One region of the Pelotomaculum schinkii genome, then DNA from elsewhere that is predicted to be linked to it. Evidence: riboswitches for the same ligand, from Rfam matches in the RefSeq annotation. Region 1 holds a riboswitch; the other holds the start of a gene.

Region 1 (5,226 bases):
CTTTAACTTGCCGCAGGCGGCCAGGCGGTCGTCCTTTATGATAACCGCCCCGGTGACCCCTTCGATTGCTGTGGCGAATTCGGCTGCCGTCTGAACATCACCGCTATCTTGGACCATGTTGCCGGCTGCCGTGGCCACGGCGTCGGCCAGGATGGCGGAAGGTGAGAGGATCACGGCGGCGTCCGCGCAGCCCTTACTGAGGGAAGGGCCCACAGTGCCTGAAGAAGTGCAGATACCTATTGGAGTATCCTCCGGTTTGATTTCAAGGGCAATACGGTTTGACAGGGGGGAGGCCCCGGCAAAAATACCTATCTTGCGCCGGCGGGTGCTGCGCAGGTAGATGTCCCCGCCGTTTTCAACAATGAAGTCCTTTGACCGTCTGGCCAGTGCCCTACCGATGTACTGGGCAAAAGCTCCGGCCACGGCGGCCATCGGGCCTACCCCGGCCAGGCGAGCCGCTTGCGCCATGTCGACGGCGATGGGCGGGGCGCCGGACAGAGGTGCACACGGTACTAGTGAATGAAGAAAAGCCGGGTGTTTCTTAGTATATACTTCAAAAGGCTCCCGGAGTTCCCTGAGCAGCTTTTCCACCCAGTTCGCTAATTCAGGGGAAAACCTCTCCCGGCGCACCCCAATATCCAGGTCGGTCTGGCGCACCACTACCTGGAAATGGACCAGGTCGTCCTGGCGGAATAAAGTCCGGTAAGTACGCTTCAGGTACTCCAAATCTAAAACCTGACCTCCATTGCTTTTAGCGGACAGACTTTGACACACAGCTGACAGACGATGCAGTTATCGCTGTCGAACTTTACTTCCATGGAAGGCCTTTCCAGGCTCAGGGCGCCGGTGGGGCAGATACCCGTACACGCTCCGCAACTAATGCATCTGTCCTCGTTGCGGAAGACTTCTTCAGCAAGCGGCTGCACTCTGATTCCCTGGTCTCGCAGGTAGCCCAGCCCCTCTTCGTATTTTTCCCCGGTAAGTTCCAAAACCATCGTCCCTTCTTTATTGGGGTTGACGTTGGCCTTGAGGATATTGATGACCAGGTCGTAGTCCTTGACCAGACGGTAAATAATCGGCTGATCAGATGTGTTCTCACCAAACCGCAGGATTATTTTATTCGGCGCCATGCCGTTCACTCCTTTGCAGATATCATACCTCCAGGGGCTGTAGCGGTGCTTTCGATGCAGGCGCGGTTTCAATCGCACACGGCGCGCCGGCGCCGGACAATGTTGCATTTGTGCGCATGAATTCGATCCTGCATTTTTTAGATTCTCTCTATGGGCTGAAAAGTTGTACATTTGTTTTCAGGGTAGGAAGCAAAAGAACCGTCCCCTTGCTTCCTTTTCAGTGCAGCATTGTTTGCTACAGCCCCCTGATTTCCAGCTTCTTGGATTGGATGCCGTCCCGGTAGGAAGGGAGCAGCTTTACCGGTTCGGTCAGGAGAAAGTCACCTTTGCAGATCCATTCCTTGAGGATAGCGGCGATTTCCCTGGCTTTGGGATAGCTGGACAGGGGAGCCGTAGGAATTTTTTTGCCGTTGACGGTGATGGTTCCCGACTTCAGCTCGGCATAGCTGGCGAAGCCCAAGTCGCTGGGCAACCGCTGGCCGTAAGCTTCACCGTAATCGACAATGGGGGCATAGAGGTCGCGGTCACTGACCGATACGCAGCGCATCACTTCTTCGTTCAAGATGGGAATGGGTATGCCTATGCTTACGGAAAGGGTAGCGCCGTAACCAAGGAAGCTGGTCCCAAGCAACCAGTTGGCTTCCATTTGTTTTAAATCGCCTACAACCGAGAGAGTTCCGCCGGACGGTCCGTAGCTGTTTCCTGCAGCGTCTTTTTGAATTTCGGGGAAATGCTGGGTGCCGTTCCAGGCCACATACCCGATCCCGCCCCCCAGGAAGATCTTGGTCCCCATGCCTATGGTTAAAAAGTAGGGGTCATTTAAAAGCGGGCTGAGCTGCCCGGCGCTGCAGTAATGTGCGTTGCCCAGATTCGGTTTCAATACTCCCATATAGGTATAAATAACCCGGTTGCTCAAGTTAACCCCGCAATTGTAGTTCTGGTAGGAGTTGCGTGGATTAAAAAGGGTCGCTTCGTTAATATCGTCCAGGTTTATATAAGTCTCGAGCTCACGGCGTGGGTAGCAGTCGGTACCGTAGGAGGTGGCTTCCAGTTTGACCTTTTTACCCATTAGCAGGTCCTGGATTACATGCCCGCCCCCGTACCGGAATTCACCAGGATAATTGTTGTTGCAGGGGTCGTCCTCGGGAAGTTCCGTTGCGCCAAGATAGGCGTCGACAGCAGCTATTCCGGAGTAGGCCGGGACACCGTTAAGCCAAACTTTTTGCATCTTCATCTTGGGCTTGGAATGACCGAAATTAAGAAATACACCGGAAGAACACATGGGGGCAAATGTTCCGGTGGTGACCACATCTACCTGCCGGGTTGCTTCGGTAAGTCCTTTTTCTTCAACCAGGCCGATTACTTCTTCGGCAGTTAGTACAACCGCTTTACCGGACTTAATCTTTTCATTAATTTCGGCGTAAGTCTTTTCGATTGCCATTGTTCCACGTCCCTCCCGGTTTAAACATTGCTCTTGCCGTCCTTAATAAGAATACCCCTTCTAAGACAGAAGGGGCTAGAAAGTCTAAGTCAACGCTTTCCCCCTTATCTGTCAGAAGAAAAAGATCTTCTGCAGGAATTAGCACCTTTTTGGGGTAATCCCAAGGTTGCCGGGCTTCATTGGGCCAGTCCCTCCACCACTCCGGATAAGAGCAAAGGTATTAAGTTACTGTGTATTAGTCTATCAATTGAACCAGCTTATGTCAATAGGTATGTGTTTTAGAAAAGGATTTAACCCCGGCGAGGTAGAAGTTATTAATATTTGATTGGGGAAGTTCTACTTGAAGTGGGAGGGGAATTCGTTTGGCGCTGGACAGGAATTTGTTGGTCCTCTGCGTTATCAGGGAAGCGGATAATGCCCTGACTTTCCAAACTATATTAAACCGTTCGAAGCTGCAGGTTAAAGAACTGGAGGAGGCAATGGGCGTACTGGCTCTGGGCGGAAAAATCCGCTCTTTTGCCGGTGACGAGGTGAAGCCGCTTGCAGAACGCAGGTTTTTTAGCGTCCACCAGAACAGGCAGGAAATTGACGACCTCATTGCCGGTCAACTGCCGCTGCTGGCGGGAGAGGACTGCCTTTATTTTGCCTATGGACCGGAGCTCGAACCTGAACTATATCGTTCATCGCCAGGCGTGCATTTTTTGATGAGGGGATGCCTTAAGGGCTACCACCTGACCTTTGATGACAGCAAAACCGGGAGCGCCGGCGGGGGTGTGGCAAATTTAAGCAGATCCTCTGATGGCGAGGTGTGGGGAGCAGTGTACCATATGGAATCAAGGCAAAAGGCTCTCGCAGCGGGAGAGGTGAAAATCAGGATACCGGTGGAAGGAGCGGTCGGTACGATGTGTGTGGAGTCATCTGTGTTCAAGTGGCACAGTATGCTGTTTCCATCCCGGCAGTATCTTCAAAAGATGGTTGCCGGCGGGCAGTTCTTTGGCTTCCCTCAAAAGTACCTGCGGCAGGTATCAGCCATGCCTACTATTGATTAAGATTGCGTATAGATGGGGCGGTTTTAGATGTTTGTTGAAATCGGGGCCAAAATTAAAAAAGCCAGGGAAGAAAAATTCCTTTCCCAGGCCGGACTGGGGGCCAAGCTGGGGCTTACGGCCACAGCCATTAATTATTATGAGAAGGGAAAACGCAAAATTGGTATCGACGACTTGCTGAGGCTGTCGGAGGCTTTAGCCAAGCCGGTGTTATACTTTCTACCTGGCGTAGACGAACCAAAGAAGGATACTCCAAGTAAAAATACACTTAACAAGCATGTAGAAATATTTAATGATCTTACCGGTATTGCCGTTTTGGGTACCGTGCGGGCCGGCCAGCCGGTTTTTTCGGAACAAAATATCATCGGCATGCTCCCAATGCCGCAACAAAAAGCGGTTAAGGAGTATTTTGCCCTTCAGGTCAAAGGAGATTCAATGGCAGGCGCAGGGATAGATGAAGGCGATCTGGTTTTAATCCACCGTCAGTCACACGTGGATTTCGACGGGCAGATTGTTTGCGCTCTGGTTAACGGAGAAGAAACCACCCTGAAAGTATTTCACAAGGCCAGTGACGGTAATATCCGTCTGGTAGCCGCCAACCCGTCTTATCCCGATCTGCTGCTGGAAAGTTCCAGCAACCTGGTTATTCAAGGGGTATACGCGGGTGTTTATAAATTTCCGCCTTCAAGGCCCGGCCAAAAATTATAGCGCTTTTTCCTCAAGGATTTCCCCATCGTACGTCTGTTCTTTGGAATTGGATTTTACCGGGCGTATATGGAAGTGGTTGTGCTGGATAGTCACCGTATGGACCGTGCCGCATTGAGGACACTTTTTCCTTTCGCCGTCTTGAAACCGCATTTCTCCTATGTGTTTGCCGCAGCAGGTAATTTCGATACTGATGATTGTACTGTTGTTTAGGAAGTTTACCCGGTAATCGTTGAGGTAACCCTTGTTTTGGAGGTTCAAAACGACATCACCCCAGTTAATAATTTTTATTAATCCAACTATAGCATTAGTTTCCTGCGGTGACAACCCCCGTTAAGGAAGCCAGGGGACAAAAAAGAGACCTTAAGATAAGGTCTCTAGCAGGTAGCATTTTTGTCGTCACTGGATTTTGGGCAGGATCCGCAAGAACTTTCAGATGCATCGGAGCAAAGATCATTCTCATCTTCCGCCGGGGCGGTTACAGTATCCGGAACCAGGACCCTATCTTTTTTACGTGGAGTCATTCTTCAATCCTCCTTTTGTTGTTTCCAGTATTAATTATGACCAGGCCGGAATTGTCCTATACATTGAGTTTTAATAAACATAAAGAGTACGGAGTAAGGGGCCGTACTCTTTTTGTAGCGTTTCATTACGCATCCGCAGAAAATTACTGCTTGTTTCTCACCAGCGCGTTTTCCTTGAAGAAGAATGAGATTGCGTAGAGACCCGCCAGTCCAACAATCGAATAAATAAACCGGCTAAAGTCAGAAGATTGCCTGAGCGTATTGCCCCCAAAAATAGCGGCTACCAGATCCCATTCAAAGACTCCCACCAGCAGCCAGTTCAAGGCGCCGATAATGACCAGAGCCAAAGCCAAGCGGTTTAACCATTCCATACCTGACAC
Region 2 (5,226 bases), 280 kb from region 1:
CACAGACCGTCCCTCCTTGTCAACTAACCTAAAAGATTAGGTTGACATTAATAATAAAAAAATTTGCATGTCCATTGTGTCAACCAAGAACCTAAGCCAGGTTTACAATATTGTACCTTCTTTAATAATAAAAAGTAAACACTATTTTTCAATTTTTATAATTTTGGAAAACCGGGTGAACGTTTTAGAAATACCCTTGATAGAGTTGGTTGGGAGCTCCTGCAAAAAGAGCTGGAGGTGATTTAGCATGGGGGTTAAGAATATCAGGCAAGCTTGGTGAATTGAAGCTTGTCTCTTCCTGTATATATGAATGAATTCTGAACGATATCATATTTAATTAGTATGAGGTAATGCATTATATAAGGACTTTGCAAATGAATCATTAGAGAACCAAACATCTTGTTTTTCATATACTTTGATTTTCAAATAAATATATCACACAATTCCATTAGGAGCAAGCATGATTTTCGTATATGCCGGCTTGGGTTGAATTAATGCCAATGGATTCCTCCTAACACTATTTAGCATTATGTTCAATCATATCAAAAATATAGGGGTGGGGGAGGTCCAACACCCCTATATTTTGTGAGCCCGGCCATATAAGTTATCTTGAGGGCGCAAGTGTCCTGAACGGTTCAGGGTACAGTTTTGTTAGACAAAGGTAAGTGTGTTTATGTTGCAACCCTATTCCTTCTCTTCTTTCTTTTCCGCTTGGGAAAACATGCCCGGCATACCAGGCATACCAGGCATGCAGGGACCGGTTTGGACACCACCGGGACAAGGCATTGCCATTCCGGCAAAAGCGGCACATTCTTGAGCGCATTTCAGACAAACCTGACCACAAAACTGCGATTGCTGATCGGGATGCTGTAAGCAGTGGGTTCCACAATCTTGACAAATTTGCGCGCATAAGCCGGCCAGGGGTCTGGCATACATGCTGCAGCGGGCGATGTACTTTGCGGTAAGGGTGCAGATGTCCGCGCAGTCGCGTAAAAGTTGGAGCTGCATTACCCTCATGCGGCAGTCATGCATACAGAGGACGGCGGTGAAGGTATTTTCGCAGACAGCTTCGCAGTTCTGGACGGTTTTCAATACACCTTCATGGGAAGCGATGGGGTAGTAGGCATAACTAGAGAGGTTTTCAGACATAACAATTCTCCTTTCTATAAATGAAACTATTATGCAAGCCGACAATCTTCAATGGATATCCATGTAATACCCCCTCACCGTCAGGTTTCTATTATGTTATGCAGACTATGGCTTAATTGCTAATATCTGGAACAAATTTTTGATGCATAAGTTTCACAGCAAGAACGGTCTTGGCCCGATGAACTGTATGGATGAATAGCACGAAAGATGGCTCTTTATCAACCATTGCGGTGGGGGTGTGACGGCAGAAGGAGACCAAATATAAGAATAATATCAACAAGCCAGGGGCGGGGAGATTAAACTCCCGTCCCAATTTTTTGACTTTAAGTAATAGGCCTGAAATGTGATAGAAATGTAACATCTTTGAGATGGTTTCGTAAAAAGTTTTTCTTATAATGAATTCAGCCATATCGGAAGGGGGGGAGAAATAGGGATATTTTGTATTAAAGGGGGCCTTACTAGTTAAAGTTCGACGTAGTATTTAACGGAAACCAGATAGGCGGGCTAAGTTTGGTTCATGATTACCTGTTTTTTTGAAAATCGCTACGAAACATAGTTCCTCGCCTCGAGCAAGGCTCTACCTGCAACACATCACAGTGAAAGAAGCTGTACTATCCCTGTTGGTTAAATCTCGGCTGCTACCGGAAGCCTCCTAGGTCATCTGGGTTTGCGGGTCCAAATACAAATAACGCATAATAGCTACAGACAACGGCAAAATAAGTAAAGAAAAAAATATAGCTATTGACTTACATCACGGTGGGAGGATGGCCCATTAAATGGAAACACCTTTAATAGGTAGTAGTAACATTATTAATGAAGAACCTTTTTGTTGTTACCCTGGATTAAATTCATCGGAAATCGGTAACCTTTGGAACACATATCTGAATGTCGATATGGTTTCCGTCTTCGTAAAACACCTTTCCCGGCACGTTGAGGATAGTGATATTAAACCTTTAGTTGAAGAAGCCGTCCAGTTATATGAGCAGAGGGCAAAAGACATTAGAAATATCATGGAACAGGATAACTTACCACAACCGGTAGGTTTTACTGCAGAAGATATTAACCTAGGGGCGCCTCGTCTCTATTCCGATATCTTCTGTATTTACTATTTATTTTGTCTTGAAAGATTTATTATGCCCAGAAATACCCTTACATGGGGGCTATTAACCCGTTCTGATGTAAGGGAGGTCTTCAATAAGAGTATCGTCTCGTCTATGGAGTATTTTGACAAGGTTACTAACACCCTGCTTTCTAAGGGCCTTTATATCAGGTATCCTAATGTTACTATTTCTAAAGTAACTGATTTTGTTAAAAAACAAAACTTCTTAACCGGGTTCCTCGGCATGAAGAGACCTTCTCTCGCTCAAGAGATTGCTACGTCTTTTCACATAGTTTTCTTAAACTCCGTGGGGAAGAATCTTATGACCGGGTTCAGGCAGGTAGCCAAGTCGAAGCAGGTTAGGAATTACATTGAAAGAGGTATAAAACTTTCAGATAAAATAATGGGCATATTTAGCGCTCATTTAAGAGAAGAAGATATTCCTGTCCCCATGTTTTGGGACGCTATGGTGACAGACTCAATTGAACCTCCCGTTTCGGATAAATTGATGATGTTTCACATCGGATTGATAAGTACCTGCGGTGCAATGGAATATGCTTATCTTATGACCTTGAACTTTAGACATGACCTCAAGGCGAAGTATCTTCTTATCATGACTGAAGCCGGAGACTTTGCAGAGGACGGAACAAATATTATGATAGACAACAGCTGGTTTGAGGAGCCGCCACGTCTTGTTGATAGGAAGAAGCTTATAAATAAAATACACTGAGTTACTACTTTAATAACCTGCTTACAAAATACACATTGCAGATGGAACAGTACTAGACATGATAATGGGCATGGCTCAAAGCCGGATACATGGAAGAAGGCAAATTCCATCTACTGATTTCGGCACACCTCAGGGCGGGTTATGCAAAGCTTCGCATAAGGTGGAGTTATCAGTCCACAATCACCTGATTAAAAAGCATCCTTGCTTCAACGGAGAAGCCCACCATAAATACGGAAGGATTCACCTGCCGGTCAGCCTGTCCTGCAACATCCAGTGCCGCTTCTGCAAGCACGGTTTCAATAAGTGGGAAAAAAGGCCCGTGGTATGCCGTGCGGTTCTCACGCCGGAGGAGTCCCTGGATAAGGTAAGCCAGGCTCTGGAACTCTGCCCGAGATAACGGTAGTTGGCCATAGCTGGTCCCGGGGACCCTCTCGCTACTGACCAGTCACTCCTCCAAAAAACCTCAGACCACTTACAGGGTGACATTTTCTCAGAAATATTTCAGGGTGACATTATCACAGAATGAACACACACCTCCTAAAAAAGTTATTGACAAACCTTGATAAAAGCAATAAAATAAATCTCAATTAATAACACTAATGAAATATCATTAGTAGGAATTCAATCGATAATTTAATATTAGGACTCTTATCCAGAGAGGTGGAGGGACTGGCCCGATGAAGCCCGGCAACCGGTATTTTGTTAAAAATACAGCGGTGCCAATTCCTGCAATGGAAACATTGAGAGATGAGAGAGAGATTATGCCAAATTTATCCTCTTTCATTAGGAAAGAGGATTTTTAATTTTGAAAGGGGTGTGTTAGGTGCCTATTAATATTCCTGATGATCTTCCATCATCAGAGATTTTAAATAATGAAAACATTTTCGTTATGAATGAAGAGCGTGCAGTCCACCAGGATATAAGACCGCTCAGTATTGTTTTGTTAAACCTGATGCCCAACAAAATCACAACTGAAACACAGATACTAAGACATTTGAGTAATTCACCTTTGCAGGTGGATGTAACTCTACTGCACCCGGAAACTCATTCTTCAAAGAATACCCCTAGGGAACATTTACTTAAGTTCTATGAAAAATTTGAAGAGATCAAAGAAAAGAAATTCGACGGTATGATCATAACCGGCGCCCCCGTTGAACAGATGGATTATGAGGGGGTTGATTACTGGCCGGAGTTGGTCAAGATTATGGAATGGAGCCTGCACCATGTATACTCAACATTTCACATATGCTGGGGAGCGCAGGCCGGGTTATACCACCATTTTGGTGTTCCCAAGTATCAACTTCCGGCAAAGATGTTTGGTGTTTTTCCCCATGTAGTAAACAAAAAGAATATCAGGCTGCTCAGGGGATTTGATGATATTTTCTTTGCACCCCACTCAAGACACACAGAAGTGAGAAGAGATGACATTGAGAAAGTAAAAGAGCTGGAAATACTGTCTGAATCAAGAGAGTCTGGTGTTTATATAGTGTCATCTAAAGGTGGCCGCCAAATTTTTGTTATGGGACATTCGGAATACGACCCACTATCATTGAAATCAGAGTATGACCGGGATGTGGCAAAAGGGCTTCCAATTAATATTCCCAAAAATTATTTTCCGGATGATGATCCGGAAAAGACACCTGTCGTAAAGTGGAGGGGTCATGCCAACCTGCTGTTTTCAAACTGGCTCAATTATTACGTATATCAGGAAACACCTTATAACATAAACGAAATTGGATAAAGGAGGTTTTTGAGAATAAATCATATGGCTATGCGGGTGAAGGGAGAGTGTTGTTATCATATTATACTGAGGTTAAGACGTATGTCTCTAATTTGAGGAAAATACTTAATAATTATGGTTTATGATAGTATGTCTTAAAGATATTATTAACGAGGAGAGATAAAAGTGAGCAATAAGAAACTAAGTTTTGAAACACTACAAGTGCATGCAGGGCAGGAAGAGCCGGATTCGGCAACAAGAGCAAGAGCAGTCCCAATTTATCAAACAACATCGTATGTCTTTGAAGATGCAGATCACGCTGCAGATCTGTTCAATTTAAGAAAGCCGGGAAATATCTATACCAGAATTATGAATCCGACTCAGGATGTTTTTGAAAAAAGAATTGCAGCATTGGAAGGCGGCGTTGGCGCACTGGCAGCATCATCAGGGTCGGCGGCAATCTTATATGCTATTCTTAATGTTGCCAGTGCAGGTGACGAAATAGTTGCTGCAAGTACCTTATATGGC

Evidence for each region. A riboswitch is a leader RNA that binds a small molecule or an ion and turns the genes downstream of it on or off. The one in region 1 is predicted to bind S-adenosylmethionine.
Region 2: it holds a riboswitch for S-adenosylmethionine, as region 1 does, so the genes downstream of both, metA (homoserine O-acetyltransferase MetA) here and Psch_RS03225 (homocysteine biosynthesis protein) in region 1, are expected to answer to the same signal.

What each region holds. Positions count from the first base shown of each region.
Region 1 is NZ_QFGA01000001.1:666,276-671,501, reverse strand. Features, by position in the region: gene Psch_RS03235 (UPF0280 family protein) at 1-726, opposite strand, end outside; gene Psch_RS03230 (NIL domain-containing protein) at 729-1,130, opposite strand; gene Psch_RS03225 (homocysteine biosynthesis protein) at 1,366-2,571, opposite strand; SAM riboswitch class I at 2,673-2,783, opposite strand; gene Psch_RS03220 (gamma-glutamylcyclotransferase family protein) at 2,934-3,620, shown strand; gene Psch_RS03215 (LexA family protein) at 3,648-4,325, shown strand; gene Psch_RS03210 (hypothetical protein) at 4,320-4,583, opposite strand; gene Psch_RS03205 (hypothetical protein) at 4,700-4,846, opposite strand; gene Psch_RS03200 (DUF378 domain-containing protein) at 4,990-5,217, opposite strand.
Region 2 is NZ_QFGA01000001.1:942,919-948,144, reverse strand. Features, by position in the region: gene bioB (biotin synthase BioB) at 1-3, opposite strand, end outside; gene Psch_RS04555 (four-helix bundle copper-binding protein) at 685-1,149, opposite strand; gene Psch_RS04550 (DUF3231 family protein) at 1,926-2,978, shown strand; partial or broken gene Psch_RS04545 (radical SAM protein) at 3,139-3,429, shown strand; SAM riboswitch class I at 3,624-3,732, shown strand; gene metA (homoserine O-acetyltransferase MetA) at 3,802-4,719, shown strand; gene Psch_RS04535 (homocysteine synthase) at 4,885-5,226, shown strand, end outside.